4 regions of the Geobacillus sp. BK01 genome follow, and region 1 is predicted to be linked to each of the others. Evidence: riboswitches for the same ligand, from Rfam matches in the RefSeq annotation. Region 1 holds a riboswitch; each other region holds the start of a gene.
The links. A riboswitch is a leader RNA that binds a small molecule or an ion and turns the genes downstream of it on or off. The one in region 1 is predicted to bind S-adenosylmethionine.
Positions count from the first base shown of each region.

Region 1 (7,852 bases):
CCGCTCGTTGCCGACGGCAAACGCGACGCGCCAGCCGGCCATATTGTACGTTTTCGAAAACGTGTAAATTTCAACCCCGACGTCTTTCGCCCCGTCAACTTCGAGGAAGCTGACCGGCTTTTTGCCGTCAAAACCGATCGCCCCATAGGCAAAGTCGTGCACGACGGCAATGCCGTGCTTGGCGGCGAACGCCACCGTCTCGACGAAAAACTCGTTCGTCGCCGTCGCACCGGTCGGGTTGTTCGGATAGTTTAAAAACATCAGTTTCGCCTGGTCGGCGACCGCCGCCGGAATGGCGCTGTAATCGGGCAAAAATTGCTGCTCGGCGACAAGCGGCATCATTTCCATCCGCGCGCGGGCGAGCGCGATTCCCGACCAGTAATCCGGATAGCCTGGATCCGGGACGAGCACCGCATCGCCCGGGTTGACGAGGCAAAGCGGCAGCTCGACAAGCCCGGCCTTGCCGCCAAACAAAATGGCGACTTCGCGGGTCGGGTCAACCTCAACTCCGTATTCGCGCGCATAAAAGGCGGCAACAGCTTCTTTCAAAAAGGAGTAGCCTTGAAACGGCGAATATTTATGGTACTTCGGATTGGCCGCCGCCCGTTGCATCGCCTCAACGATATGCTTCGGCGTCGGCTGGTCCGGATTGCCTTGCCCTAAATTAATGACATCATGCCCGGCCTTGATTTTCTCTCCCACTTTGGCGACAAGCGAAGCAAAAAACTGCTTCGGCAGCTGTTCAAGCAGTTCGGAAAATGGAAATTCGATCGTCATCCCCCACACCTTCTCAAAAATTCTTCCTTCTCAAAAATTCTTGAAATTCTAGTGCAAAATCATATATCGTAAAAAGCAAAATGTAAAGCAAATTTTTTTCATTGGGGTGAAAAACAATGACCATCCGCATCGCTTGCCTCCAACTCGATATCGCGTTTGGCGATCCGCAAACGAACGAACAGCAAGCCGAAACAGCCGTGCAATCCGTCGCCAACGAAGGAGCCAACATCGTCGTGCTTCCGGAACTATGGACGACCGGCTATGACTTGACGCGCTTGGACGAAATTGCCGATGACGATGCCGTGCGGGCGAAAGCGTTCGCCTCCCGCCTGGCGCAAACATATGGCGTCCATTTCGTCGCCGGCTCAGTCGCCAAAAAAACCGCTGCCGGTGTGACGAACACGATGATTGTCGCCGACCGAAGCGGCCAAATCGTCAGTGAATATAGCAAACTTCATCTGTTCCAACTGATGGATGAGCATTTGTATTTGCAGCCGGGAAACGAGCCAGGCTTATTTTCACTTAGCGGGCTGCCGTGCGCTGGGGTCATTTGCTATGACATCCGCTTTCCGGAGTGGATTCGCGCCCATGCGTTGGCCGGAGCGGAAGTGCTGTTTGTCGTCGCCGAATGGCCGCTTCCCCGCCTTCACCATTGGCGGACGCTCCTGATGGCGCGGGCGATTGAAAATCAATGCTATGTCGTCGCCTGCAATCGGGCCGGAAGCGACCCGAACAACGTCTTTGCCGGCCATTCGCTCGTCATCGACCCGTGGGGCGAAATCATCGCCGAGGCCGATGAAAAGCCGGGCGTTCTTCTAGCGGACATCGACCCGGCGCTCGTTAAAGAGGTCCGTGCGCGCATCCCGGTGTTTGCCGACCGCCGGCCGCGCGATTACGACGAGGCGGCAAAAAAAATTTTTAAAACGTATTGACAATCCGCCTGCCCAACCTGTATCATTCGAATCAAGCAACCAAACGATTGTTAACATCGTGAAAATTGCAAAAACTCAATAGCCAGATCGGTACTCTTATCAAGAGTTGGCTGAGGGAATTGGCCCAATGAAGCCCAGCAACCGACCGTAATGCTATCGTGAGATAGGGCGCACGCCAAGGGCGGCGCCGGAAGCGACCCGCTTCCGCAGGGCACGGTGCTAAGTCCAACAGAAAGACCGATGTCTTTCTGAAAGATAAGAGGCGCGAAGACGATGCATCTTCAAGCCTCTTTCCGTATGCGAAAGAGGCTTTTTCATTTGCCAAAACCTAAAGGGGGAACGTGAAAATGACGATTGTCCAATCAGCTGTTTACGAACCGCTCACCGAACAAAAAGCGACCGCCCTTGCCGTCCGCCTCGGCTTGTTCCGCGACGGGGCGCCGCTTCTGTGCCGCGAGATCGGCGATGGCAACTTAAACTTAGTGTTTCATATCGTCGACCAAGAGACAAAGCAAGGCATCATCATCAAACAAGCGCTGCCGTACGCGAAAGTCGTCGGTGAAAGCTGGCCGCTCACATTAAAACGCGCGGTCATTGAAAGCAACGCGCTGCGCACGTTTGCCAGCTATGTGCCGCAATATGTGCCAAACGTCTACTACTCTGACGAATCGCTCGCCATCACGGTGATGGAAGATTTGTCCCACTTGCAAATCGCCCGCAAAGGGCTGATCGAAGGGAAAACGTATCCGCTTTTGTCCCGGCATATTGGCGAATTCATCGCCAAAACAGCGTTTTACACGTCTGATTTCGGCATGAATCAACAAGAGAAAAAGAAGTTGGCGCAAAGCTTTGTCAATCCAGAGCTATGCAAAATTACGGAAGATCTCGTCTTTACCGATCCGTTTTTCGACCATGACACGAACAACTTTGAAGACGAATTGCGCCCAGACGTTGAAGCGCTTTGGGAAGATGACCGCCTCCGCCTCGAAGCAGCGAAGCTGAAGCGCAAGTTTTTAACTGAAGCGGATGTACTGCTGCACGGAGACTTACACACTGGCAGCATTTTCGCCAGCGACGACGAAACGAAAGTGATCGACCCGGAATTCGCCTTTTACGGCCCGATCGGGTTTGACCTTGGCCAATTTTTCGCCAACTTGCTGTTAAATGCGTTGTCCCGCCCTGAATCGGAGCGCCGTCCGCTCTTTGATCATATCGACCAGACGTGGGACGTTTTTACGTCTGTATTCTCGGAGCTTTGGCGCACCGAAAGCGTCGAAACGTACGCCGCGACGCCCGGACTGCTTGATGAGGTGCTGCGGCAGGCGTTCGTTGACGCCGTCGGTTTTGCCGGCTGCGAGGTCATCCGCCGGACGATCGGCCTCGCCCATGTGGCGGATCTCGACGGCATTGACCAAAAAGTCGAACGGCTCGCCGCGAAACGGCACGCACTCCGTCTCGGCCGCCGCCTGATCGTTGAGCGTGCCGAACTGGCGGGAACGGACGGCTTCCGCCGCCTGTTCGTCGAAACGGAACGATGACACCCTCTGCCCGGGCCGGCCGTCCAACGCCAGCCCGGGCCAATCGACCAACCGAGAAAGGAAGACGACGATGAACTCATTTGTCATCCCGCGCTCTGTCGAATGGCATGAGACGCATGTCACGATTTTAAACCAACAAAAACTGCCATCGATCACCGAATACATGGACTTGCATACGCTCGAAGACGTCCATGAGGCGATCGCGACGTTGAAAGTGCGCGGGGCGCCGGCGATCGGCATCACGGCTGCCTACGGCTTGGCGCTCGCCGCCTCGCGCTATGAAACCGAATCAGTGGACGAATTTCAGCGCCGCTTGCAACAAGACCGCGACTACTTAGCGAGCGCCCGCCCGACGGCCGTCAACTTGTTTTGGGCGCTCGACCGGCTCGTCGCCGCCGCGAAAAGCGCCGCTTCCGTCAACGAAGCGAAAACAATGCTCATTCACGAAGCGATCCGCATCCAAATCGAAGATGAGGATGTGTGCCACCGCATCGGCGAATACGCCTTGTCCCTTTTCCGTCCGGGCGACCGGGTGATGACGATTTGCAACGCCGGTTCGATCGCCACCGCCCGCTACGGAACGGCGCTCGCCCCGTTTTATTTGGCAAAAGAAAAAGGAATCGAGCTGTCCGTCTACGCCCTAGAAACGCGGCCGGTGTTGCAGGGAGCGCGCCTGACCACATGGGAGCTCATGCAGGCGGGCGTCGATGTGACGCTCATTACCGACAACATGGCGGCGCAAACGATCAAGGCGAAACACATTAACGCCATCATCGTCGGCGCCGACCGGATCGCGCGAAACGGCGATACAGCGAACAAAATCGGCACGTTTGGCCTCGCTTTGCTCGCCCAATCGTTCGGCATTCCGTTTTACGTTGCTGCCCCGCTGTCAACGATCGACATCAAGACAAAAACAGGGGCGGATATCCCGATTGAAGAGCGCCACCCGGATGAAGTGACGCATCTCGCCGGCGTGCGCATCGCCCCGGAAGGCGTCAACGTGTACAATCCGGCGTTTGATGTTACGCCAAACGAGCTCATTACCGCCATCATTACTGAAAAAGGCATCGTCCGCGGCCATTACGAAACGGCGCTGCCATCGTTATTCACAAAGGAGGAGCACCATGAAACAATTTAAGGCCTTATCGTTCCTTTTTCTTCTTTTCTTTGCCGTGTTCTCCATCTTAGCCGGCTGCACAAATGAGCAAGATGCCATGAGCGCCAAGCCGGCCAACGAAACGAAACAAACGGGCCAGCAAGGCGCCGCCTCATCGGCAAACAGCTCCACCGCCGCAAGCAGCGGGCAGGCGGCCATTCCGGAACAACTGAAAAAACCGGTGAAAATCGCCGCCATCATGCAAATGTCGATCGGCACATTCTCCTCGCAATACATCGCCGGCGTGAAAGAACAAGTGCAAAAGTTCGGCGGCGAAGTGCAAGTGTATAACGCCGACAACGATTTGACGAAGATGGCATCATATGTTGAAACGGCCATTACGCAAAACGTCGATGCCATTTTGCTTGACCACGGCCGCGCCGATGCGCTCGAAGGGCCGGTGAAAAAAGCCGTCGCCAAAGGCATTCCGGTTGTGGCGTTTGACAACGATTTGAACATTCCCGGCGTCACCGTCATCGACCAAGACGACTATAGCCTCGCTTGGAAAACGTTAAAGACACTTGCGGAAGACTTAAACGGCGAAGGTGAAATCGTCACGATTTGGGTCGGCGGCTTCACACCGATGGAGCGACGTCATGTCATTTACGACGCATTTAAAAAGCGCTACCCGAACATAAAAGAAGTCGCCAAGTTCGGCACAGCGAGCGCCAACACCGCGCTGGACACGCAAACGCAAATGGAGGCCATTTTGAAAAAATATCCGAATAAAGGCGACATCGATGCCGTCTTCGCCACATGGGACGAGTTCGCCAAAGGGGCGACGCGCGCCATCGAACAAGCCGGGCGCACGGAAATTAAAGTGTACGGCATCGATTTAAGCGACGAAGACTTGCAAATGATCCAAAAACCGAACAGTCCGTGGGTGGCGACGACGGCGACGGATCCGGCGGAAGTCGGCCGCGTTCAAGTTCGCTTCGCCTATCAAAAAATTGCTGGTGAAAAAACGCCGAACATTTACTCGCTCGAGCCGCATTTAGTGAAACGGTCTGACCTGCCGGACAAACAAGTATCGATGAGCGATCTCTCGCAATACATCCCGGGCTGGGGGCAATCGAACGTCGCCATCTCGCCGTGGATGAAAACGCTGGAAGCTCAGGTGAACAAAAAATGAACGGGTTGTCAATGCGGGGCATGGAAAAATCGTTTGGCGCCGTGCGCGTGCTTGACGGCGTGGACTTCGACGTCCGTCCGGGCGAAGTCCACGCCCTTTTAGGCATGAACGGCGCCGGCAAAAGCACGCTGATGAACATGTTGGCCGGCGCCGTTCCGCCCGACGCCGGCACGATCACGATCGACGGCACTCCATGCGCGTTTTCATCGCCGCGTGAGGCCAAGCAGGCCGGCATTGGCCTTGTCGTGCAAGAAGTGGACACAGCGCTGTTTCCCGGCCTGCCCGTTTACGAAAACCTGGCGGCTGACGAGCTCGCTGATGTGAAAAACCGGCCGATCCGCTCGCTGCGCCAAGAAAAAGAGCGGGCCGCCGCTCTGCTTCGCCGCGTCGGCCTTTCCATCCCGCCGACGAAGCTCGTGCGCGACTGTTCGCTCCATGAAAAACAGCTCATCGTGCTGGCAAAAGTGTTGTCGTCAAACGCGCGCTACATCATTTTGGACGAACCGACCGCCGCGCTGAGCGAGGCAGAAACGAAGCGGCTGTTTGCCATCATTCATGAGCTGAAACAGCAAGGCGTCGGCTTTATTTATATTTCTCATAAGCTGAAAGAAGTGCAAGAAATCGCTGACCGGCTGACGATTTTGCGCGACGGCCGCGTCGTCTATCACGGCGCGGCCGGCAGCCTGTCGCTTGAAGACATCGTCCTTCATATGACCGGGACGAAGCGAAGAACCTCTGCCAACCAGGCGCGCACGTACGGAAGCGACATCGCCTTTGCCGCCCGCGGAATCACGATTGACAAAACCGGCACGACCATCGACCTATACGCCCATCGCGGGGAAATTGTCGGCATCGCCGGCTTGGTCGGCGCCGGCAAGACGGAGCTTGCTGAAAGCCTCATCGCCCATCGAAAGACGGCGGGCGAATGGGAAATCGATGGCCGGCGCTATGTGTTCTCGTCACCTTATGAAGCCATCGAAGCCGGACTTTCCCTTATTCCCGAAGAACGGCGCAAGCAAGGGCTGTTTTTGCCCGAATCGGTGCGGACGAACATCACCGTGCGCCTTCTTTCCCGCCTGGCGCGCTGGCAATGGATCAAGCGGGCACAAGAAGCGGAGGCCGCCGATACCCTCGTTCGCTCGCTCGCCATCCATCCGCCGTCAAGCGCCACGGCTGTCCGCCACTTAAGCGGCGGCAACCAGCAAAAAGTCGTGATCGGCAAATGGCTGAACACGAACGCACGCGTCTTTTTGTTCGATGAACCGACGAAAGGAATCGATGTTCACGCGAAACAAGACGTCTTTTCCATCATCCGCACCCTCGCTGATGAAGGGAAAACCGTGCTGTACTTTTCAAGCGAATGTCATGAGCTGCTCGAGGTTTGCGACACCATCTATATTATGGTCGACGGTCGGCTGCTCGCCCGCCTGCCGGCCGCTGAACTCACGTACGAGCAGCTTGTTTATTATTGCAGTGGAGGTGAAATCGATGAATCAGCCGGCCGTTTCCGCGACGCCGTCGAAAAAAACGGCGCCGTCTATTCTTGAGTTTTTGTATAAACATGGGACATTGCTCGCCATTCTGGCCGTGATCGCCTATTTTGGCATCACACAAGACCGGTTTTTCACGTATGAAAACTTCAGCGACATTTTGCGCTCGATTTCGATCGTGACGCTCGTGGCGATCGGCATTACGTTTTCGCTGATCGTTGACGGCTTCGATTTATCGGTCGGCTCAACGGTAAGCCTTGCGACGATCGCCAGTGCGGCGGCGCTTGTCTTGCACCGTCAAGAAATTTTCGTCACCTTGCTCGTGCCGCTGTTGCTCGGCGTCGCCGTCGGACTGCTCAATTCGCTCTTGATCGTCAAATTCAAATTGCCTGATTTGCTCGCCACCTTAGCGACGATGTATGCCATCAACGGCGTACAACTCACCTATACGAAAGGATTTTCGATTTACAACGATATGCCGCTGCCAGACGGCGGCACGGCGCCGGGCAAATTCATTCCTTCCTTTTTATTTATCGGCCAAGGAGAGCTGTTCGGCGTACCGTTTTCCGTTTTGCTGATGCTGTTCGTCGTCATTGCTGCCCACTTGTTTTTGACATACACCAAACCGGGACGCCTCTTTTATTTGACGGGGGAAAACCGGGAAGCGGCAAGGCTGTCGGGGATTCCGGTGAACCGTTACCGGACGTATGCGTACATCATCAGCGGCTTTTTCGCCGCCCTAGGCGGCATCGTCCTCGCTTCGCGCATTGGCACCGGGCAAGTATCAGCTGGGGCCTCATTTTTGATGGACGGCGTCGCCGCCGCCT
Region 1 covers NZ_JBQPTH010000004.1:41,485-49,336, reverse strand. The annotation lists gene ACTVDO_RS06060 (pyridoxal phosphate-dependent aminotransferase) at 1-777, opposite strand, end outside; gene ACTVDO_RS06055 (carbon-nitrogen family hydrolase) at 894-1,709, shown strand; SAM riboswitch class I at 1,803-1,971, shown strand; gene mtnK (S-methyl-5-thioribose kinase) at 2,057-3,247, shown strand; gene mtnA (S-methyl-5-thioribose-1-phosphate isomerase) at 3,318-4,385, shown strand; gene ACTVDO_RS06040 (sugar ABC transporter substrate-binding protein) at 4,372-5,535, shown strand; gene ACTVDO_RS06035 (sugar ABC transporter ATP-binding protein) at 5,532-7,082, shown strand; gene ACTVDO_RS06030 (ABC transporter permease) at 7,024-7,852, shown strand, end outside.

Region 2 (7,852 bases), on a different contig from region 1:
GGATATGGAGCTCGCGCGTATAGGCGGCGATCGTCGTCGACCATTGGACGTAGCTCATCCAGCACAATCCGTAGCCGGCGCAAAGAAGGACGAGGGCGCGGATGTGGGGCCGGGGCGCCCCGTCCCCCGTCCGGCGCTTCCGTTCTTTTTTTGGCAGCGGCGGCAGCGGCACGCGCCGCAGCCCGATGACGACTGTCGCCAAAAAAGCGGCATACAGCCACACGTTCGCCCAAAACACGAGCGCGAACGAATACGAAGCGACAACGCCGCCGAGCGCCGAGCCGGCGGCGACGCCGATGTTTTGCGCCACATACAAAGCGTTGAACGCCCGCCGCCCCCCTTCCGGCCAAATCGCTCCGGCATACGCCGACGCCGCCGGAAAGACGACGCCGCTGCCGATGCCGACAAGCGCCAGCCAGACGGCATAATGCGGCCAGCCGTGCCAGACGCTCAAGCCGGCAAGCGCCGCCATCGTCAAACACGCCCCGGCCACGAGCGTGCGAAACCCGCCGATCCGGTCAAACAGCACGCCGCCGAGCAGGCTGCCGACGACGCTGCCGCCGGAGTTGAGCATCAGCACCGCTCCCGCCACGGCGAGCGGCTGGCCGAGCTGCTCATGCAAATAAATGGTGTTTAACGGCCATAAAAACGACGCCCCTGTGACGTTGAGCGCCATGCCGACAAGCAGCCACCAAAGAGCGCGGGGCATCGGTCATCATCCTTTTCATCTTTTATTTCGATTCCCAAACTAATTGTATGAGGGAAAGCGAAAAAAAGCAATCAAAAAATGAGGGCGGCATGGCGCCCTCACGGACAGCGGCGCCTCACCCGTTCCGCTGCTTGGAGCGGGCCGGCTGGCCGCCTGTTTGTTCGTACTGTTTTTTCGCCAGTTTCACCGGATCGAAGTCTTGGCCGAGTTCCAAATCGTTGTTGTTTCGGCCGTTGCGCGTTTTTTGCTCCGGATTCGTTTGTTTCAGACGTCGCTTCATGTCTTGTTCCTCCTTGTGTTCGCCATCAAGCAGACAGCCGCCATGCGGCCGCTTTCCGTTTTACCGGTTCCGCAAAAGCCGCTTGTTGCGCACCAGAACCTTCGATAGCGGCCATCGTGCAAAGCCTTTGTGTCATCGGTCCGGCAAAAGCCGCTTGTTGTGCGGCAGAACCTTTAATATTGGCCGCCGCGCAAACTCCTTGTTTCATCGGTCCAGCAAAATCATCTCGTTTTGCAGCTGCTCAAGCTGAAGCCGCATCCGGTGCAGCTGTTCGCGCTGCTGGGCGTTGCAGCTTTGCGCCAAGTGCGCCAAATCGTTGACCGTCTGCTCAAGCATTTGCTGCGCGTTTGTGTATTCCGTGATGTTGTAGTGTTCTTGCTTTTGCGCTTCCGTATATTGTTCTTTCGCAAAGCGGATGACGTCTTCGCACCGCTGCAAAAACTCTTCCACCGATTGTCTTGTCGCCATGCGCTCACCTCTTTTCATGATGTTCCCTCATCTTTACTATGCGCCGCCGCTTTCATCTGTATCACGTCAATGATTGGCAGCGGTCGCTTTTTGCCGCCATCCGTGGTACAATGCAAGGATGATGCCATTTCAACATAAGGAGAGAACGGCCGTGACAAACGAAAACCCGTTTCCGTATGCAACCGACCGAAAACGATATCACACATGGAACTACCATTTGCGGCAAACGTTCGGCCAAAAAGTGTTCAAAGTCGCCCTTGACGGGGGCTTTGACTGCCCGAACCGCGACGGGACGGTGGCGTATGGCGGCTGCACGTTTTGCAGCGCCGCCGGGTCGGGCGATTTTGCCGGCAACCGCGCCGACGACTTGGTGACCCAATTTCATACGATTCGGCAAAACATGCACCGAAAATGGAAAGACGGCCAATATTTGGCGTACTTTCAAGCGTTCACGAACACGCACGCGCCGGTTGAAGTGCTGCGGGAAAAATACGAAACGGTGCTCGGCCTTGACGGGGTCGTCGGGCTGTCGATCGCCACGCGCCCCGACTGTCTGCCCGATGACGTCGTCGACTATTTGGCAGAACTCAACGAGCGGACGTATTTATGGGTCGAGCTCGGGCTGCAGACGATTCACGAGCGGACCGCCCAGCTCATCAACCGGGCGCACGATTTCCACTGTTTTGTCGAGGGGGTCCAAAAACTGCGCCGCCACGGCATCCGGGTGTGCGTCCATATCATCAACGGCTTGCCGCTCGAGACGTACGACATGATGATGGAAACGGCGAAAACGGTCGCCGCCATGGATGTGCAAGGCATTAAAATCCATTTGCTTCATTTATTAAAAGGAACGCCGATGGTGAAACAATACGAAAAAGGGCTCGTTCGGTTTTTGTCGTTTGACGAATACGTCCGCCTCGTGTGCGACCAGCTTGAAGTGCTGCCGCCTGAGATGATCGTGCACCGCATCACCGGCGACGGGCCGATCGACTTGCTCATCGGCCCGATGTGGAGCGCCAACAAATGGGAAGTGTTAAACGCCATTGACGCCGAACTCAAGCGGCGGGACAGCTTTCAAGGGAAGCGGTACAAACAGGGGGTGGCAAGCGCATGGCCATCATGAATATTTTGCCGTTTGCCCGTTTTTTGCTGGACGGCGCGCTCAAAGAAGGCGGCATCGCCGTCGATGCGACGGTCGGCAACGGCCATGACACCGTCTTTTTAGCCGAGCGCGTCGGGGAGCGCGGGCATGTGTTTGGTTTTGACATTCAAGCCGAAGCGATAGCGGCAGCCAGAGCCCGCCTCGCCGAACACGGGCTGGACGGGCGGGTGACGCTGTTTCAAACGAGCCACAGCCTGCTGCTGGAAACGCTCCCCCGCCACGTTCACGGGCGCGTCGCCGCCGCCGTGTTCAACCTCGGCTATTTGCCGGGCGGCAATAAACAAATTGTGACGAAGCCGGAATCGACGATCGAAGCGGTCCGCCAGCTTCTTTCCATCTTAAAGCCGGGCGGCGTCATCGCCCTTGTCGTCTACCACGGCCATCCGGAAGGAAAAATCGAGCGCGACGCCTTGCTCGACTACGTCCGCACGCTCGATCAGCGGCGCGCCCACGTCTTGCAATATCAATTCCTCAACCGGCGCAACGACCCGCCGTTTTTGCTCGCCATCGAGAAGCGAACGAACGGGGCTGGCTGAGATCAGGCCGCCTTTCGGAAGCAAACGGCTGCCCTTATGACAAGGACAGCCGTTTTTGTTGCTCCTGCCAAAAGCGATACGCTTTTCCGTTCCAATAAAAAAACATCGACGCCGCCCCGCCGGCGCGGACGAGCCGGCGCGCCAACCGGCGCAGCCGCTCCTGTTTTTTCACTTTGTCATCCGACAAATACAGCCCAAGCAAGCCGCGGTGGATCAAGCGGTGAAACTCGCCGTGCGGCAGCGCGCCGACATGGCGGTCCGCCTCCTCGATAAAATGGCAAAGCCGCTTAAGCAGCACCGTTTCGTCCGGATAGTAAAAGCAAAAATTCAAATCGCCGCCTTCCCGGTCTTCCTCCTGGTCGATCAAATAGTCAAGCAAAATGTGCAGCCCTTGAATGTACGGGAAATAGCCGTCGCGCACTTGTTTGGCCATCTCCGGCGGCAGCGACTCGCCGAACGCATACGCCACAAGACAGAAAATGCCGAGCGTCGAACCGGAGCAGGCGGAAAACTCGTACCATTCCATCGGCGGCAAGGCGTCTTTGTATTGGGCAAACCATCTCTCGAGCCGCGGCACGCGCTCTTTCGTGTCGACATGTTTATGTACTTGCAAGTCGCAATAATAGCCGGCCAGCTCATGCAAAAACGGAACGATCGTCTCATAATGACGCAATGTGCCGAGCACTTCCTGGCACGTGCGCACCAAATCCGGCAAATAGCCGCCGTCTTCCTGCTCGCGGCGGTGGCGGTAATAGTTCGACGGCTCGGCGCCGATCGTCAAGGCGTCCGGCATCGAATCGTGCAAAGCCCGGAAATCGAGCGGATCAAGCGATGTGCTCCGGTCGCACAAGTTATCCAAATAATCGCTGATCGTCTGATAGGCGACGATAAAGCGAACGCACGCCTCAAGCTTGTCGCCCGAAAGCAGCGCCAAAATCGCGCCGCCTTCGCAATGGAACGTTTTCGACGCGATGCTTGCAAGCGCCTGGCGCCGAAGCTCCGGGTCGGGAATGCGCTCGGCCCGCCGCCGCCAATAGGCAAGCTCGCGGTGGACGAGAGGAAACACGTCGCGATAAACCATTTTCATTAACGCAATCGGGTGTGTCGGGATTTTCAATTTGCTCACCTCGGGACGCAAAAACGATGCTTTCATCTTCTAGTATCGCCATCCCCACACGCGGGGCAAACCATAGGGCGCTTCCGTTTCATTTACGAACCGGAAACAACCTTGTAAAATAAACATGAATCCATGATTTTGCCATGAAAGGAACGAACGCCATGATCTATCCGTACAAAGGAAAAACACCGCAAATCGCCGCCTCCGCCTTCATCGCCGATTATGTGACGATCACCGGCGATGTCGTGATCGGCGAAGAGACGAGCATTTGGTTCGGCACCGTCATCCGCGGCGACGTGGCGCCGACGGTGATCGGCAACCGGGTCAATATCCAAGATAACTCAATTTTGCATCAAAGTCCAAACAATCCGCTCATCATCGAAGACGGGGTGACCGTCGGCCATCAAGTCATTTTGCACAGCGCCATCGTCCGGAAACACGCGCTCATCGGCATGGGCTCGATCATTTTAGACGGCGCGGAAATCGGCGAAGGCGCGTTTATCGGCGCCGGCAGTTTGGTGCCGCCGGGAAAAACAATCCCGCCGAACACGCTCGCCCTCGGCCGGCCGGCTAAAGTCGTCCGCGAGTTGACCGAAGACGACTTCCGCGAAATGGAGCGCATCCGCCGCGAATATGTGGAAAAAGGGCGCTATTACAAAGCGCTGCAACAAGCCGCGCGCCCTCACGAAAAAGAGCTGCCGTGATCCGGCAGCTCTTGTGCTGGTGGTTGTTGGCCGACGCCCGAAACGACCCGCGCATCCGCGCCGTCCGGCCTTACTTGTTCGCCAACGCCAACGCTTGTTCTTTCAACACTGGCGCTTTATCGGTGCGCTCCCACGGCAGGTCGATGTCCGTGCGCCCGAAATGGCCGTAAGCGGCCGTTTGTTTGTAAATCGGACGGCGCAAGTCGAGCATTTTGATGATGCCGGCCGGGCGCAGGTCGAAGTTGTTGCGGACGACTTCAATTAAAATGTCTTCCGACACTTTCCCAGTGCCGAACGTATCAATGGAAATCGATACCGGACGGGCGACGCCGATCGCGTAGGCGAGCTGCACTTCGCACTTGTCGGCGAGTCCGGCTGCAACGATGTTTTTCGCCACATAACGGGCCGCATACGCCGCCGAACGGTCGACTTTCGTCGGGTCTTTGCCCGAGAACGCGCCGCCGCCATGGCGGGCGTAGCCGCCGTACGTGTCGACGATGATTTTCCGCCCCGTCAGCCCGGCATCGCCTTGCGGACCGCCGATGACGAACCGGCCGGTCGGGTTGATGAAATAGTTCGTGTTCTCATCGAGCAATTCTGCCGGCACGACCGGTTTGATGACATGCTCTTTCATGTCGCGCTCGATTTGCTCTTGCGTAATTTCCGGGTGATGCTGCGTCGAAATGACGATCGTATCAACGCGCACCGGTTTGCCGTTTTCATCATATTCGATCGTCACTTGCGTTTTCCCGTCCGGGCGCAAGTATGGCAATACATCCGTTTTGCGCACTTCCGCCAAACGGCGCGCCAGGCGGTGGGCGAGCGCAATCGGCAGCGGCATTAATTCTTCCGTTTCATTGCAGGCGAACCCAAACATAAGCCCTTGGTCGCCGGCCCCGATCGCTTCAATTTCCTCGTCGGTCATCTGACCTTCACGCGCTTCAAGCGCCCGGTCCACCCCCATGGCGATATCCGGCGACTGCTCATCGATCGCGGTCAACACTGCGCACGTATCGGCGTCAAATCCGTATTTGGCGCGCGTATAGCCAATCTCGCGGACCGTATCGCGGACGAGGCGCGGAATGTCGACGTACGTTGACGTCGTAATTTCCCCGCTCACGAGCACCAACCCGGTCGTGACGCTCGTTTCGCACGCAACGCGGGCGTTCGGGTCTTTTTCCAAAATGGCGTCCAAAATGGCATCGGAAATTTGGTCGCAAATTTTATCCGGATGTCCTTCCGTCACAGATTCTGACGTAAACAAGCGGCGTTTGGCTGACATTCGGTTTGTTTCCTCCTCTTGGCGTAATGTGGCGATACGGAACTCATTCCCTGCAATATAAAAAACCTTTCCCTGTCACGGTGAGGAAAGGTCATGGCAATCGTATTGCTTCCTTTCACTCTTATCGTTCAAGGACTGCGCCTTGCCACAGGTTAGCACCATTTCACACATGTACAGTTGTGACGGTTGCTGGGTTTCATCGGGCCTGTCCCTCCACCGGCTCGGGATAAGAGTATCCGTTCAATGACTTATCTTATCGCAATTGGAGGAACAAAGTCAACCGCAGAAGTGAATTTTTTATCATCCCGCACCAAGAAGCCCTGCTTCCACACGCGAGCCCAGACGGAGAAAACATCGGCGCCTGTCCCCGCCGCTCTTTCCCTTGCCTCAACAAGATCAAAAGGAAGCCAAACAGAGCCCCTTTCCTTTGTATAGGAAGTGATGTCCATCTAAACGTGGCGCTTGCGGCTGCATCCTTGAACAAGGCGGAGCGGATCCGGCAAACGTATTGCCGGTTTGCTAAGGCCGACTGGCTGCGGGACGCACACGGGCGGCTTCCACGGGGCGGGTCTTTCGAATCTTCTACTCTTTTAACGCCGGGATAGGCCAAGAGCGTTCAAAATCTGAAAAATAGGCAAAATAAGTTCAAAAAAACCTACACAATTAGTATGGACTATTAATAAAAATGTGTTATACTATTTTCAAGAGTGATTACAAAAAGAAGGCAGGTTGTGAACATGGGGATTGCCAAGATGACGAATAAACTGGCGTTGCTGCTGCAAAAACCGTACGTGCACCATCAGCTGTCCGTCGCCGAGCTCGTCGAGAAAGTATTGCAACGGAACGAAGGGCGGCTGACCCATACCGGCGCGGTCGCCGTCACGACCGGCAAGTACACGGGGCGGTCGCCGAAAGACAAATACATCGTCGAAGAGCCGTCCACAAAGCAAACGATCGACTGGGGCCCGGTCAACCAGCCGATGGCGCCGGAGACGTTTGACAAACTGTATGACAAAGTGCTGGATTATTTAATGAAACAAGACGAACTGTTCGTCTTTAAAGGCTTTGCCGGCGCCGATCCGAAATCGCGGCTGCCGATTCAAGTCGTGAACGAGTTCGCCTGGCACAATTTGTTCGTCCATCAGCTGTTCATCCGCCCGAGCGCCGAGGAGCTCGCCGCGCACGAGCCGCAATTCACCGTCATTTGCGCGCCGAACTTTAAAGCCGACCCCGCCGTTGACGGCACGCGCTCGGAAACGTTCATCATCATTTCGTTTGAACGGCGCACGGTCTTAATCGGCGGCACCGAATACGCCGGGGAAATGAAAAAATCGATTTTCTCGGTCATGAACTATTTGCTGCCGGAACAAGGCATCTTGCCGATGCACTGCTCGGCCAACGTCGGCCAGGAAGGCGACGTCGCCCTCTTTTTCGGCTTGTCGGGAACGGGAAAAACGACGCTGTCCGCCGACCCGAAGCGCCGCTTGATCGGCGATGACGAACACGGCTGGTCGAGCCGCGGCGTTTTCAACATCGAAGGCGGCTGCTATGCGAAATGCATCAACCTATCGCGCGAAAAAGAGCCGCAAATTTT
Region 2 covers NZ_JBQPTH010000021.1:20,982-28,833, forward strand. The annotation lists gene ACTVDO_RS14930 (MDR family MFS transporter) at 1-709, opposite strand, end outside; gene ACTVDO_RS14935 (hypothetical protein) at 825-989, opposite strand; gene ACTVDO_RS14940 (YtzC family protein) at 1,194-1,457, opposite strand; gene ACTVDO_RS14945 (TIGR01212 family radical SAM protein) at 1,609-2,580, shown strand; gene ACTVDO_RS14950 (tRNA (mnm(5)s(2)U34)-methyltransferase) at 2,568-3,155, shown strand; gene ACTVDO_RS14955 (tetraprenyl-beta-curcumene synthase family protein) at 3,190-4,308, opposite strand; gene ACTVDO_RS14960 (gamma carbonic anhydrase) at 4,434-4,976, shown strand; gene metK (methionine adenosyltransferase) at 5,047-6,258, opposite strand; SAM riboswitch class I at 6,377-6,491, opposite strand; gene pckA (phosphoenolpyruvate carboxykinase (ATP)) at 6,996-7,852, shown strand, end outside.
Region 2: it holds a riboswitch for S-adenosylmethionine, as region 1 does, so the genes downstream of both, metK (methionine adenosyltransferase) here and mtnK (S-methyl-5-thioribose kinase) in region 1, are expected to answer to the same signal.

Region 3 (7,852 bases), on a different contig from region 1:
AAAAGACCCCGTTGCCGGAGTCTAATGGGCCGTCCGCAGCTCGCGGAGGCATTCTTGCACAAGCGTCACCGTCTGGCTCATCGCCGCCCCGCCGCCAAACGCGGCCGCGACCGCGCACGCTTCCAAAATCTCTTGTTCCGATGCCCCTTCGTCAAGGCATCCTTTCGTATGGTAAATCGTGCAATACTCGTCTTGCGCCGCCAGGCTGATGCCGAGGGCGATCAGCTGCTTTTCTTTTTTCGACAGCGCCCCTTCCGCAAAACAGGCGTCGGTAAACGCGTTAAACCGTTCGGCAACCGCCGGCAGCTTTTGCGTAAACGCCCCGATCCCTTCCTTGTAATGGCGAAGGGCGGCTTCGACCGATGTGTATGTTTCGTTGTTCATCTTCGTTTTCCCCCTTTGTCCGTTTCTGCTGTTAGTATGCATGAAGGAAAACGAAATTAAACAACGAATAGTATTGAAAGCGTGTGGAAACACCACCATTCCGTCAACATAGACGGAATGTCATGATGAAAACCGCCTGTTCTGTTCCACTTCCATCATCATAGGAAAGGGGGGAAATTCCCTTGATTCGTTGGGTTGTCTTTGCCTTAACCGCCGCTTTCGCTTCGTTTTTGGCGTGGATCATCATCGGCAACATTCTCGGTGAACACGGGGACGCCATCTTCAGTTTAACGACGGTGGTCGTCCTGCAAAACTGCGTCATCATCGTCATGCTTGCCGCCGTACTGGCGCGTTTGAATGGCCGATGAAGCGCGGGAAAGCAAAGCGGCCGTGGCGCCCTCGGATTCAGAATCGTTTTAACCTTTGCCGCTTTCGTTTAAGGGGAGCGGTTTTTTGGGGACAAAAAAGAAACGGAAGCGAAACGCTCCCGTTATTGATTGTTCTCCGCCGCCGGAATGACGGCGCCTTTATATTTTTCGTTAATGAAATCTTGAATTTCTTTCGATTGCAGCACTTCAACTAACGTTTTGATTTCTTTCCGGTTTTCATCGCCTTTGCGCACGGCGACAATGTTGACATACGGGTTGTCTTTCGGCGATTCGACGGCGATCGGGTCTTTCGCCGGATCCAAGCCGGCGTCAAGCGCGTAGTTGGCGTTGATCAACACGGCATCGCCTTCGCCGTTTTGATAAATTTGCGGCAGCAATCCAGCGTCGACATCCGCTTTAAACGTTAAGTGTTTCGGGTTTTCCACGATGTCGTTGACCGTCGCTTTCGTTTTGTCAACGCCTTCTTTCAGCTTAATGAGCCCTTTTTCTTGAAGCATCGACAAAATGCGGCCATGGTCGGCGACCGAGTTGCTCATAATGATCGTTGCGCCATCCGGCAGCTCTTCGATGCTTTTATATTTTTTCGAGTACAAGCCGATCGGCTCGATATGGATGCCGCCAGCGTTGACGAAATCATAGCCATGCTCTTTCATTTGCGATTCTAAATACGGAATGTGTTGGAAGTAGTTAGCGTCAATTTCTTTGTCCGCCAACGCTTTGTTTGGCAAAATGTAGTCTTGGAACGTGATAATTTCCAAATCGATGCCTTTTTCTTTCAACATTGGCTTCGCTTGTTCCAAAATTTCCGCATGCGGCACGTTCGACGCGCCGACTTTCAGTTTGACCAATCCGCCGCCTTTGTCCTCGCCAGCGGCGTTTTCATCATTGTTGTTGCCGCCGCACGCTGCTAACGCAAACACCAAGAGGGCGGCCAACAGAGCGCCAAGCCATTTTTTCATTTGTTTCTTCCTCCTTTATCGTTTATCAATTTTCGAAGTGACAAAGTCACCGATCCACTGAATGACAAAGACGATGATGAGCACCAAAACGGTCGCGACAAACGTCACATCGTTATGGCTGCGCTGGAACCCTTCCAAATACGCCAAGTTCCCAAGCCCGCCGGCGCCGACAACGCCGGCCATCGCCGTATAGCCGACAAGCGACACAGCGGTGACGGTAATCCCGGAGACAAGCGCCGGGAGCGATTCAGGCAGCAGCACTTTCCAAATGATCGTCCACGTCGAGGCGCCCATCGCCTTCGCCGCTTCAATGACCCCTTTGTCAATTTCGCGGAGAGCGATCTCGACCATGCGGGCGTAAAACGGAGCCGCGCCAATGATGAGCGCCGGCAGCGCCGCGTTGGCTCCGAGCATCGTCCCGACGAGCCATTTGGTAAATGGAATAAGCAAAATAATTAAAATAATGAACGGAATAGAACGGAAAATATTCACAAACGCAGCAATGACCATATTGGCCAACCGGTTCTCCCATAGGTTTCCCTTTGCCGTTAAAAATAAAAGCAGTCCGAGAACGACCCCGAAGACGAACGTCGCCGCGACCGCCATTCCGGTCATGTACAACGTCTCAACCGTCGCCGCCCACATCGTCTCCCATTGCACGTTCGGCAGGAGGTTAGCGAGCATCGTGAATCACCTCCACCGCCACTTGCTGGCTGCGAATATAGTCAAGCGCCCGGGCGATTTCATCCGCCGCGCCGTCGATGTGCACAAACAGCACGCCGTAGGCGCCTTGATGGGTTTGTGAAATTTTCCCTTGCAAAATGTTCATGTCCACGGCAAACTGCCGCACGACTTGCGTGATGAGCGGCTGGCCGGCCGCCGCACCGACAAAGGTCAACTGCGCGATCACCCCGTTCGGATATTGACCGAACAGATGGGAAATCGCCTCTTCCGTTTCCTCCGGTTCAACGAGCTGCTTGACGAACCGTTTCGTAATCGGCTGCTGCGGATTGCGGAACACATGCAGCACTTCGCCTTGCTCAACGATTTTGCCGCTTTCCATCACGGCGACGCGGTCGCAAATTTTGCGGATGACGTGCATCTCATGGGTAATGAGCACGATCGTCAGTCCGAGCCGCTTGTTGATGTCGACAAGCAAGTCCAATATCGCATCCGTCGTTTGCGGGTCAAGCGCGGATGTCGCCTCATCGCAAAGCAATACTTTCGGGTTGTTGGCAAGCGCCCGGGCGATGCCGACCCGCTGTTTTTGCCCGCCGCTCAACTGCGACGGATACGCCTCTTCCCGTCCCGTGAGCCCGACGAGCTCGATGAGCTCCTCGACCCGCTTTTGCCGCTCCGCTTTCGGAACGCCGGCGATCTCGAGCGGAAACGCGATATTTTCCCGCACCGTCCGCGACCAAAGCAAGTTGAAATGCTGGAAAATCATCCCGATTTCCTGACGCGCTTTGCGCAGCTCCCGCCCTTTGATGCGCGCCATATCGCGGCCGGCGACGATCACCTGGCCGCTCGTCGGCGTCTCAAGCCCGTTTAACAGCCGGATGAGCGAACTTTTCCCCGCGCCGCTGTAACCGATAATGCCGAAAATTTCCCCTTCGCGAATGTCAAGCGACACGTCATCGACCGCCGTCACCGCCCCGTTCGCCGCATCGTAAATTTTCGTCACCCGTTCGAGTGTAATCATCGTTTCACCTTCCTTCCTCCTAAGGCGGCGGAACGCAAAAAGAAAACCTTTCTGCCCGCAGAGAACAGAAAGGTATTGTCCACCATTCCGTCTCTTATCTCCCAAAGCAGGGCGCTTTGTGTGAATTGGCACCTTTTCAGCAGACGCGCTGACGGTTGCCGGGCTTCATTGGGCACATCCCTCCACCTCTCTTGATAAGAGCGCAACAAACGCCTATTCGATTGATTACGTGTGTGATTGTATCATTGTATGTCGAATCATGTCAATAAATTTTTCACCCGACATGACGATACGGCTTAGCCAAATGGAGGAGAGATTCGAGCAGCAACAGGTGGCGAAAACTTCCCGACACATGCACTTCGCGCAGCCGGACGAGCTGCTGCAGCTTCAGTTCGCCGCCTAAGAGCGAGCAAAGCGCTGTTTTTGTGCCGCGCACCGTTAACGTTTTCCGTTCATCCTTTTCCATTTCCGCGGCAGCCGGCTCTTTGCCGATCACCAACATGGCGACGCCTTCTTCACTCTCAAACCGCACATACAACGGTTCATCCGGCAAAATCGGCAACAAATGGCGCAACGTTTGCATCCGTTCTGCGAACTGTCCAACTAACTGACGCATTTCCATTGACCATCCTCCCCCCATTTTCCTTTATTCCCTTTATTTCCATACCGAGGGGGAGAATCCTTTACAAAAATCTCGACAACCGGTTTAGCGAATGAGCGCTGTTTTTGTCATTTCCGAAGAAATATGTCAAATGGCGTCAAAAAAAGGCGGATCGTCAGCGCGGCAAACGGGCTTGAAGTTCATCATACAAATAAGGGACGGAATGAAACGCATACCATTTGCCGGCCAGCGACCCGCCAACAAAAAGAAGCAAACAAGGAACACTTTCAATTTTCCAAACGACTGCCTGCTCCGGCATATAATTAATGTCCGTTTCGTAAAACGGCAGCGTTGGGAACAGCTGCTCGACTACCGCCAACATCCGTCTCGCCAGCTGGCATGTGCCGCACAGCGGCGTGTAAATATAAAGCGCCATAAGCGGCTGTTCATTCACAATCCGTTGCACATCTGGTCGTTCGATCGCTTTCACTCGCCTCTTCCTCTCATGAACGAATCGATGCGGACGTCAAAATGGGCGCGCAGCAACACTTGGGCTAAATGCCAAGGCGGGGCGGCGGCCACTTCGCGGTACGCCCGGTCAATATAAATATGTTCCGCCTCCGGAAACATGCGGCGAAACTGCCGGCGTAGCTTTTCCCCCGCCTCATCGGCGTCCGCCAGCACGTACACATCGTGACCCTCAAGCTCGTCAGCCAGCTCCTCAAGACGCGCATCGCTGATCGTGCCGTTCGTGCAAAGAATGACAACCGGTTCGTTCAGCACGGCCGCCACCTTTTGCTTATCCGATCGCCCTTCTACAATAATCACTTTTTCTGCCTGTCGCATGTCCGACCCACCTAGCTTCGAAAAGGATACCATATTGTATGTCTCTCACCAGAAAAAGGTTGAAAAAAAGCAACGGTCATCCACCGTTGCCTTTCAACACCAACCCGCTTCCCCGTCACAGTCGACATATTTTTGGTCCGGTTCAACGGTAGCGGTCACCTCTTTATATATTTTGCCATTTTGCTCGCTATACCCGTTTTTCAGCTCGACGGCCGCTGCCGGAAGCGGAAGACGTCCGATGAATTCACCTTCGTCATACAAGTCGAGCGAGCGGCCGTTCAGCTTGCCGGTCACCCGGTCCGTAATATCGACACGCGTTGGTTGCAACGCCATCGGAAGCACCCCTTTTTTCATCAAGTTTCGGTATGTATAGGGTGTCCGATTCGGGGGCGAAGACCACAGGAACGTTTATCCTTCGTTCACCATCGCCTCGTATTGTTCAGCCGTCAACAACTTGTCGACTTCACTTACATCTTTTGGTTCAACGACAACCATCCATGCTTTTTCGTACGGTGACTCGTTTACATATTCTGGATTGTCGTTCAACTCTTCATTCACTTCGACGACCGTGCCGCTGATCGGCGCGTACAATTCCGAAACCGTTTTTACCGATTCGACGCTGCCGAACGGCTCGTTCGCCGTCAGTTCCGCGCCGACTTCCGGCAATTCAACAAAAACGATATCCCCCAACTCCGACTGAGCGAAGTCGGTGATGCCGATGCGCACTTTGTCCCCTTCGACGCGCACCCATTCGTGTTCTTTTGAATAGCGAAGTTCTTTTGGCGTGTTCATCGAATCCCTCCATTGCGACAAATTGTGTTCTTTTTCATCATAACCGATTTTCGATAAAAACTCACTGAGTTCGCATCATTTTTATGCAAATTTTTTAACTTTCTGCCGGCGGCCGCCCGGCGAAAAACGCTTCGTACTCTTGCTCGCGAAATCCGACCACGACCCGTTCGCCATCCGTTAAAATGGGCCGTTTCACCAGCATCCCGTCCGACGCGAGCCAGTTGAGCATCTCGTCCTCCGCGGCGCCGTCAAGCTTGTCTTTCAACCCGAGTTCGCGGTATTTCATGCCGCTTGTATTGAAAAATTTTTTGAGCGGCAGCCCGCTTTTTCGGTGCAGGTCGGCCAGTTGTTCTTTCGTCAGCGGTTCGTCGACGAGATGCACCGTTTGCACGTCAATGCCGTGTTCATCGAGCCATTTTTTCGCCTTCCGGCACGTTCCGCATTTCGGATACCAATAGAGCGTCAGCGCCATTCCTACCCCTCCTTTTAACCGTGTTGAACGATCGGTCATCCGCGGGGAAGCGGGGCGTTACAGCGGCCGCTTCCCCAAGCGGAGCGCCTGTTCCAGAGAGCAAGAAGTACCGGGCTGTGCCCGGTACTTCCTAATTATCACACAATATACCGTTCCGCTTCAATGAGGGCGGCGGCCGCCTCGCGTTTTTTCGCGATCACATTGATTGGCGTATGGCGCGTCAGCCGACGGAGGGCGGCGAGCATCATCCGCAGCGTGTCGCCTTGTTCGACGGCGACGAGCGTTTCTTTCGCATGCGCTTCGATTTCATTGAACGCCTCTTGGCAGAAAATTTGCGTATAGAGCCATTTTTGTTTGTGCTTCTCTTCCCCGTCCGCGTTGATCGCTTTTTCGGTGCGAAGAAGCGCCGATTCCATGGCGTAAATGTTGGCGACAATATCGGCGATGTTCACGAGCACTTCTTGCTCTTCCTCGATTTTCGCGCCGAATGTTTGCGCCGCCAGCCCGGCGACCATCAAAGCGATTTTTTTCGCGTTGCGCACCAAATATTTCTCTTGTTCGAGCGCGCCCGTTCCCGGTTCTTCGGCCGTCATCATCATGAGCTCTTCTTGCAGCTGCTGCGCTTTTTGGAAAAGAGGCAGTTCGCCTTTTACCGCTTTTTTCAAATACATGCCCGGCACGAGCAGGCGGTTGATTTCGTTCGTCCCTTCGAAAATGCGGTTGATGCGCGAGTCGCGGTAGGCGCGCTCAATTTCGTATTCCTGCATGAAGCCGTAGCCGCCGTGGATTTGCACCCCTTCGTCCACGATGTAATCGAGCACTTCGGTCGCGAAAAACTTGTTCAGCGAGCACTCGATCGCGTATTCGGCGATCGATTTCGCCACTTCTTTGCCGTCTTTCGCTTTTTCCCCATCGAGCAAGCCCATCCGTTCATCGAACAAGCCGACCGTGCGGTACACCGAGCTTTCCGCCGCATACAGGCGCGACGCCATCGTCGCAAATTTTTCCTGCGTCAGCGTAAACTGCGAAATCGGGCGTTTGAATTGCTGGCGTTGATTCGCGTATTTGAGCGTGATTTCGAGCGCCCGCTTCGCGCCGCCGACCGCTCCCAATCCGAGCTTGTAGCGGCCGATGTTCAAAATGTTAAACGCGATGACATGGCCTTTGCCGATTTCACCGAGGACGTTTTCTTTCGGCACCGGCACGTCTTGCAAAATGAGCGTCCGCGTCGACGAGCTTTTGATCCCCATTTTCTTTTCTTCCGGACCAGTCGAAACGCCCGGGAAATCGCGCTCGACGATAAACGCTGTGAAATGCTGGCCGTCCACTTTCGCGTAGACGACGAACACATCGGCAAACCCGGAGTTCGTGATCCATTGCTTTTCACCGTTTAAAATGTAATGCGTTCCTTCGGCGTTCAATTTCGCCGTCGTTTTCGCGCCGAGGGCGTCCGAACCCGAACCCGGCTCCGTCAGGGCATAGGCGGCGATTTTTTCGCCGGTCGCCAACTGCGGCAAATAGTTTTGTTTTTGTTCTTCCGTGCCGAACAAGACGATCGGCAGCGAGCCAATTCCGACGTGCGCCCCGTGCGAAATCGCAAACCCGCCGGCCGGCGCCATCTGTTCTGCGATGATGGCCGAGCTCACTTTATCCAAGCCCAAACCGCCGTATTCTTCCGGAATGTCGGCGCTTAGCAAACCGAGTTCG
Region 3 covers NZ_JBQPTH010000008.1:73,924-81,775, forward strand. The annotation lists gene ACTVDO_RS10525 (carboxymuconolactone decarboxylase family protein) at 22-384, opposite strand; gene ACTVDO_RS10530 (hypothetical protein) at 567-752, shown strand; gene ACTVDO_RS10535 (MetQ/NlpA family ABC transporter substrate-binding protein) at 875-1,732, opposite strand; gene ACTVDO_RS10540 (methionine ABC transporter permease) at 1,748-2,416, opposite strand; gene ACTVDO_RS10545 (methionine ABC transporter ATP-binding protein) at 2,406-3,434, opposite strand; SAM riboswitch class I at 3,526-3,635, opposite strand; gene ACTVDO_RS10550 (hypothetical protein) at 3,709-4,056, opposite strand; gene ACTVDO_RS10555 (thioredoxin family protein) at 4,211-4,525, opposite strand; gene ACTVDO_RS10560 (toprim domain-containing protein) at 4,522-4,881, opposite strand; gene ACTVDO_RS10565 (YusG family protein) at 4,975-5,214, opposite strand; gene gcvH (glycine cleavage system protein GcvH) at 5,290-5,673, opposite strand; gene ACTVDO_RS10575 (arsenate reductase family protein) at 5,768-6,145, opposite strand; gene ACTVDO_RS10580 (acyl-CoA dehydrogenase family protein) at 6,283-7,852, opposite strand, start outside.
Region 3: it holds a riboswitch for S-adenosylmethionine, as region 1 does, so the genes downstream of both, ACTVDO_RS10545 (methionine ABC transporter ATP-binding protein) here and mtnK (S-methyl-5-thioribose kinase) in region 1, are expected to answer to the same signal.

Region 4 (7,852 bases), on a different contig from region 1:
TTTTTCCTTGCTTCCTATACTCAGTACCCCGATCACCTTTCCTTTGCTAATAAGTGGGATCAATAATACACTGCGGACTCCTAAGACGTTATATACAGCTGCTTCAACATACAAATCTTCGTCTTCTTCTATTTGATAAAAAATTTTTTCGAGCGATTGTATGACTTGCCAATAGAGCGATCGCTCTTTTGGAAAAACAAAACCAATAGGAAAATACAAAGAGTGAGCGGGATATACATTTGTTAACACTAATTTATGATTTTCACATAACGATAAGCTGATTCGTTCCACTGGGAAAATTGCTTTCAATTTATCCATACTATTTTTTAACATTTCATCCATTGACATATCAATATTAAAACTTTTGGTAATATCATTAATAATCTCCAACTGCATATTTTTCTTTTTTAACTCTGTGACCATCTTTTTTAATTCTGTGTAATAACTTTTTTTCGAAGATTGAACTCCTGTTAAAAGGCCAATGAGTTGTTGCCGGTCATTCATTTTGTTTACCACGCCTTTCTGAATATTCCTTCAATTTCTTCTACAGTGATATCACGAGGGTTGGTGATCATACATGCATCATGAAAGGCAACCAAACTCATTTTCCGTATTTCTTCTTGTTTCACTCCTATATCAGATAATCGCTGCGGCACCCCAATATCCTCTGCCAATTGTTTTACATACTCAATCGCCTTTCTTCCCGCTTCCATATAGGACATGCCGCGAGTATCCATTCCGAGAAAATAAGCAATATCAGCAAATTTTTTCGGATTCGCCAACAGATTGAACTCCATCACATGCGGAAGCAATATAGAGTTTATATCCCCATGAAGAAGAGGATACCTTCCCCCGACAGCATGGGACATTGCATGAACAGCGCCTAAAATCGCGTTAGAAAAAGCCAATCCTGCCTGTAAACTCGCCATTGCCATATTGGTTTTTGCCTCTTGGTTGATTTTAGAGGCGACAGAAGGGCGCAAATATTTTCCTACTAAAGAAATAGCGTTTTGAGCTTGAACATCTGTAAGCGGTGTAGCTGCTAGACTTACATACGCCTCAATGCCATGCGTTAAAACATCTAATCCTGTTGAGGCAGTTAAATGAGCGCTTTTTGTCGACAATGTTTCTGGATCAATGATTACGATATCAGGAATAAGAGATCGGGAAATGATCGTCATCTTTTTTTTCTCTTTTGTATCAACAATAACAGAAAATTGGGATACTTCTGATCCTGACCCTGCTGTTGTTGAAACCATCACTTGAGGAGGAAGAGGCAATTGAATTTTATCCACTCCCTCATATTCATGAATTTGTCCCCCGTTTGTGGCAAGAATGGCGACAGCCTTTGCGGCATCAATAGAACTGCCTCCACCGATTCCAATGATAGCATCGCATTCATTCTCAAGATATGCTTCACAGCCTTTTTTTACTTCTTCGTCCTTTGGATTTATTGTTACATCACAAAATGTCGTGTATTTTAATCCTACTTGCCTGCAACTCTTAATGACAACATCGAGCCAACCAGCTTCCGCAACACCTGGATCGCTGACAATCAACACATTTGTCGCACCAAGCCTTAGACAACTTTCCCCTACTTGATGAATGGAACCGCTGCCAAAAATCACTTCGGGCATCACGAACTTATGAATGTTCATCCTCGCGCCCCCTTATTGGCCATCTGCATTTTATTGCTCAACAACCTTATGTTTTAAGCACTCATTCGACATCCCAGATGAGAAATCCTCCTGATTTTCTGCAGGAGAAGGAGAAAGGAGAAAGAGAGCGCCAACCCTCGTGAATGAAGGCGTACGCTCGCTTCGCTGATAGAACGCTGCTTCGTTTGTTTATTTTTGCTGCATCTTGAACTCTAAAAACAACTCGTTGTAGTAGGCGAGCATCTGTTTTCCCAAGTTTTCGTACACTTCGAGATGCCCTGCTGAATCCAAATCGGGGTAGAAGCGGCGATCGGCCGCGATGTCTTTTGGCAAATAGCGAAGCGCCTTTTTGTTCGGCGTCGAGTAGCCGACGTACTCGGCGTTTTGCGCCGCGTGTTTTGGGTCGAGCATAAAGTTGATGAACGCGTGCGCTCCTTCGATGTTTTTCGCTGTTTTCGGAATGACCATGTTGTCAAACCATAAGTTGGAGCCTTCTTTCGGCACGACATAGTCGAGCTTGTCGTTTTCCGCGATGATTTCGGCCGCATCGCCCGACCAGACGACGCCGATGGCTGCTTCTTCATTGGCAAGCAGCAGCTTGATTTCATCGCCGACAATCGCCTTCACGTTCGGCATGAGCCGATCGAGCTTCCGCTTGGCTTCTTGCAAGTGGGCTTTGTTCGTGTCATTGAGCGAATAGCCGAGGCTGTTTAACGCCATCCCCATCACTTCGCGCGCCCCGTCGACAAGCAAAATTTGATTGCGCAAGCTTGGATCCCATAAGTCGTTCCAGCTTGTGATGGTCTTGCCGCCAAGCATCTCGCGGTTGTAGACGATGCCGACCGTCCCCCAAAAATACGGCACGGAATACCGGTTGTGCGGATCAAACGGCAAGTTGAGAAACCGCGGCTCGATATATTGCAAATTGGGAAGCTTTCGGTAATCAAGCGGCAGAAGCAGCTTTTCTTCGATCATTTTGCTGATGGCGTAATCGGATGGAACGGCGACGTCAAACGTTGCCCCGCCTTGGGCGATTTTCGCCATCATCGCCTCATTGGAATCAAACGTTTGGTAAATCACTTTCCACCCTGTCTCTTTTTCAAATTCGCGAATGAGCGCGGGGTCAATGTAATCGCCCCAGTTGTAGACCGTCACCGTTTTGCCTCCGCCGTACCCTTCCGCTTCGTTCAGCCGATGAGTGACAAACATCAGGACGAACGCGGCGATAAACACGGCCGCAAATCCTTGGACAAGCCGTCTCACCTACTTTCGCCCCCCTATCCCGTACAAGCGGCCGCCTTTTTGGCTAAGCACGTAATAGCCGATGACGAGCAGCATGGTAAATAAAAACAGAAGCGTCGACAATGCGTTGATCGACAAGGAAATGCCTTGGCGCGCCCGCGAATAAATTTCCACGGACAGCGTCGAGAACCCATTTCCCGTGACAAAAAAGGTCACGGCAAAGTCATCGAGCGAATACGTGAGCGCCATGAAAAAGCCCGCCCATATGCTCGGAGCCAAAAACGGCAGCACCACACCGGACAGCACTTGCCAATGACTGGCTCCTAAATCTCTAGCCGCATCAATCAGCGTCGGGCTCATTTCTTCCAGTTTCGGCAGCACCATCAACACGACAATCGGCACGCTGAACGCGATATGAGACAACAGCACGGACGTAAAGCCGAGCTTGATGCCAGCGATTGTAAACAGCAGCAAAAACGAAGCGCCGATGATGACATCGGGGCTGACGATCAGCACGTTGTTGAGGGCGAGAAGAGCGTTTTTCGTTCGCTGCCGCTTGACATAGTAAACGGCGAGCGCTCCGATGACCCCAAGTATCGTCGCAACCGCCGCCGACAGCAGCGCAACGACGATTGTATTCAAAACGATGATGAGCAAGCGGTCGTCGGACAGCACGTCGCGGTACCACTTGAGCGTGAACGATTGAAAATCGTGCATCGCCCCGCCGCTGTTGAAAGAATAATACATCAAATACACAATCGGCATATACATCACGGCAAACACGACTAACAAGTACACACGTCCCCACGCCTGCATCCGTTTCATCGGCTTCCCTCTTTTCTTCCGCTTCCTGTCAGGATGACGATGACCGCCATGGCGATCATTAACACAACAGCGATCGTCGCCCCCATCCCCCAGTTTTGGGTGACAAGAAAATGCTGCTCAATGGCGGTGCCGAGCGTAATGACGCGGTTGCCAGCGACAAGGCGTGTAATCATAAACAGCGACAGCGCCGGGATGAATACCGCTTGGCAGCCGGCCTTCACTCCGCCAAGCGTGAGCGGAAAGACGACGCGGCGGAACGTCGTCCAAGCCGAAGCGCCCAAATCGCGGGCGGCATCGACAAGCGATGGCGGCAGCTCCTCCAGCGCGTTGAAAATCGGCAGCACCATAAACGGAATAAAAATGTACACCGACACAAAGACAAAACTGAAATCGGTGAACAACAGCTGCCGCGGCCCGACGCCCAGCGCTTTCAACAAAGCGTTGGCCAGCCCGTACGTGCCGAACAGCCCTAAAAACGCATACACCTTCAGCAGCAAATTCACCCACATCGGCAAAATAAGCAACAACAGCCATAGCTGCTTGTGCCGCGTCTTCGTCAGCCAATAGGCGGTCGGATAGCCGATGAGCAGCGACACAAGCGTGATTAAAAACGCATACCAAAACGAATACGCCATCATTTTCAAATAAATGGGCGTCCACACGGATTTGTAGTTGGACAACGTCCAATGGCCGTCAAGATCCAAAAACGATTCATACACCAAAAAGACAATCGGGGCCACGACAAACAGCACAAGCCAAATGCCATAAGGGATTAAATACCAGTTCCGCCACGCCCGTTCCGTCATGCGTCCTCATCCTCCTTTTCGAGTCGCATGACGTGAATCGCTTCCGGTTCAAAACGAAGGCCGACCGTTTCCCCGACTTCGGCCTTTTTCGTCGAATGGACAAGCCATTCGTTGCCGTTTTCGTCATAGCCGCAAATTTCATAATGGACACCGCGGAATAAGAGCGAATCGACGCGGATGACGATCTGCCCGTCTTCCGGCGCCGCGAGCTCCAAATCTTCCGGGCGGATGACGACATCGACCGGTTCGTTTGGCGCGAAGCCGCGGTCAACACACGCAAACTGTTTGCCGGCAAATTCGACGAGGAAATCGTCGATCATGCGCCCTGACAAAATGTTCGATTCGCCAATGAAATCGGCGACGAATCGATTGACAGGCTCGTCGTAAATGTCTTTCGGCGTCCCAAACTGCTGAATTTTTCCTTTATTCAGAACAAAAATGTAATCGGACATCGCCAATGCTTCTTCTTGATCATGCGTGACAAAAATGAACGTAATCCCTAAGCGGCGCTGCAATTCACGAAGTTCATACTGCATTTCCGTGCGCAGTTTCAAATCCAAGGCTGACAGCGGTTCATCCAAGAGCAGCACCTCAGGTTCATTGACAATCGCCCGGGCAATGGCGACGCGCTGACGCTGGCCGCCGGACATTTCTTGAATGCGGCGGCGCTCATAGCCGTCTAAGTTGACAAACCGAAGCGCTTCCCTCACTTTCTCGCGAATGTCGGTTTCTTTCATCTTTTTCACGCGCAAACCAAACGCAACGTTTTCAAACACATCGAGATGAGGGAACAATGCATAGTCTTGAAAAACAGTGTTGACTTGCCGTTTGTTCGGCGGGACGTTTTGAATCGGCTTTCCGTGGAAATAAATCGTTCCTTCCGTCGGCTCGATAAACCCGGCAATCAGCCGCAAAATCGTTGTCTTCCCACAACCCGACGGTCCAAGCAGCGTATAAAACTTCCCGCGCTCCATCGCAAAACTGACATCATCCAGTACGGCTGCGCCGTCGTATTCCTTCGTCACTCGCTCGAAGCGGATGATTTCTCCGTTCACTTTCAGCCCCCCATCTTCTTGATGTTCACTATTCCTAATTAGAACATAGGAGAGTAGAAAGTGCAACGGAAAAATATGCTTTCCGCCATGTCGGCGACTAAAAAACAAAAAGCGGCTGACTATTCCGCAGAACAGCTTCCAATTTTTCCCGCAATGCGGAAAGCCGCTGTCTCATTGATCGTTTTTTCAAATTTCCTTGCTTCACCGTATTGAATAATTTCAAAAAATACATTAAATTATATAGTAATAGTCAAGACGAAATAAACAACCGCATACGGACATTCTTATCAAGAGAGGGGGAGGGACTGGCCCGGTGAACCCTCAGCAACCTGGCCGCGGCCAAGGTGCTAAATCCAGACAGGCGGACGCCTGGAAGATAAGAAGAAGAAAATAAAAAGTCTTCTTCTTATAGAAGACTTTTTTCTTTTACTACGAAGAAACGGGGGAATCGAACGTGGGATTGCTGGATGAGTTGAAACAACGCATTCTCATCGCCGACGGGGCGATGGGAACGCTGTTATATTCGCACGGCGTTGACCGTTGTTTTGAAGAATTGAATCTATCGAATCCGGACGAAATCGTCCATATTCATGAAGCGTATATCGCGGCGGGCGCCGATGTCATCCAAACGAATACATACGGCGCCAACTATGTGAAACTTGCCCGCTACGGCTTGCAAGACGATGTGCCCGCCATTAACCGCGCTGCTGTAAAGCTCGCAAAACAAGCAGCGAACGGGCGGGCGTACGTGCTCGGGACGATCGGGGGGCTTCGCACGTTAAACAAAAGCGTCGTCACGCTCGAGGAAGTGAAGCGGACGTTCCGCGAGCAGCTGTTTGTGCTGCTTGCCGAAGGGGTCGACGGCGTGCTGTTGGAGACGTATTACGATTTGGAAGAGTTGGAGACGGTGCTGGCCATCGCCCGCAAAGAGACGGACTTGCCGATTATCGCCCATGTGTCGCTTCATGAAGTCGGCGTCTTGCAAGACGGCACGCCGCTCGCCGATGCCCTTAACCGCTTAGAGGCGCTGGGAGCCGATGTCGTCGGGCTCAACTGTCGACTCGGGCCGTACCATATGCTTCGGTCGCTTGAAGAAGTGCCGCTGCCAAAGCAGGCGTTTTTATCGGCGTACCCGAACGCGAGCCTCCCGGACTACCGCGACGGCCGGCTCGTGTATGAGACGAACGCCGAATATTTCGAGGAGACGGCCAAAGCGTTCCGCAACCAGGGGGTGCGCTTGATCGGCGGGTGCTGCGGCACGACGCCGAAACATATTGAAGCGATGGCAAAAGCGCTCACCGACCGGACGCCGGTGACGGAAAAAACGGTGAAACGGCGCGCGGTGCCCGTATCGGTGCAAGCGGATCGCCCCACCCCGACTCCGCTTCCCGAGCTTGCCCGCGCGCGCCGATCGGTCATCGTTGAACTCGACCCGCCGAAAAAACTCGGCATTGACAAGTTTCTCGCCGGAGCGAAAGCGCTCCATGACGCCGGCATCGATGCGCTGACGTTGGCCGACAATTCGCTCGCCACACCGCGCATCAGCAATGTTGCGGTCGGCTCGATCGTGAAAGAACGGCTCGGTGTTCGCCCGCTCGTGCATATTACGTGCCGCGATCGCAACTTGATCGGCTTGCAGTCGCACTTAATGGGCTTGCATACGCTCGGCATCACCGATGTGCTCGCTATTACCGGCGACCCTTCGAAAATTGGTGATTTCCCAGGGGCAACGTCCGTGTACGACTTATCATCGTTCGATCTTATCCGCTTGATCAGCCAGTTTAACGAAGGACTGTCATATTCGGGCAAATCGCTCGGACAAAAAACGAATTTCTCGATCGGTGCGGCCTTCAATCCGAACGTCCGCCATTTGGATAAAGCAGTTGTGCGGATGGAGAAAAAAATCCAATGCGGCGCCCACTATTTCTTGACCCAACCGATTTACTCGGAAGAAAAAATTGTGCAGATGTACGAAGCGACGAAACATCTTGACGCTCCGATTTACGTCGGCATTATGCCGCTTACGGGCACGCGGAATGCTGAATTTTTGCATCACGAAGTGCCAGGCATCACCCTATCGGATGAGATTCGCGCCCGCATGGCTGCTTGCGGCGACGACCCGGTGCAGGCGGCACGCGAAGGGATCGCCATCGCCAAATCGCTCATTGACGCTGCCTTTGATTTGTTCAACGGCATTTACTTGATCACACCGTTTTTACGCTATGACATGACAGTCGAGCTCGTCCGCTACATTCATGAAAAAGAA
Region 4 covers NZ_JBQPTH010000003.1:169,721-177,572, forward strand. The annotation lists gene ACTVDO_RS05010 (ATP-binding protein) at 1-504, opposite strand, end outside; gene ACTVDO_RS05015 (iron-containing alcohol dehydrogenase) at 510-1,658, opposite strand; gene ACTVDO_RS05020 (ABC transporter substrate-binding protein) at 1,848-2,921, opposite strand; gene ACTVDO_RS05025 (ABC transporter permease) at 2,922-3,725, opposite strand; gene ACTVDO_RS05030 (ABC transporter permease) at 3,722-4,531, opposite strand; gene ACTVDO_RS05035 (ABC transporter ATP-binding protein) at 4,528-5,586, opposite strand; SAM riboswitch class I at 5,868-5,969, shown strand; gene ACTVDO_RS05040 (bifunctional homocysteine S-methyltransferase/methylenetetrahydrofolate reductase) at 6,041-7,852, shown strand, end outside.
Region 4: it holds a riboswitch for S-adenosylmethionine, as region 1 does, so the genes downstream of both, ACTVDO_RS05040 (bifunctional homocysteine S-methyltransferase/methylenetetrahydrofolate reductase) here and mtnK (S-methyl-5-thioribose kinase) in region 1, are expected to answer to the same signal.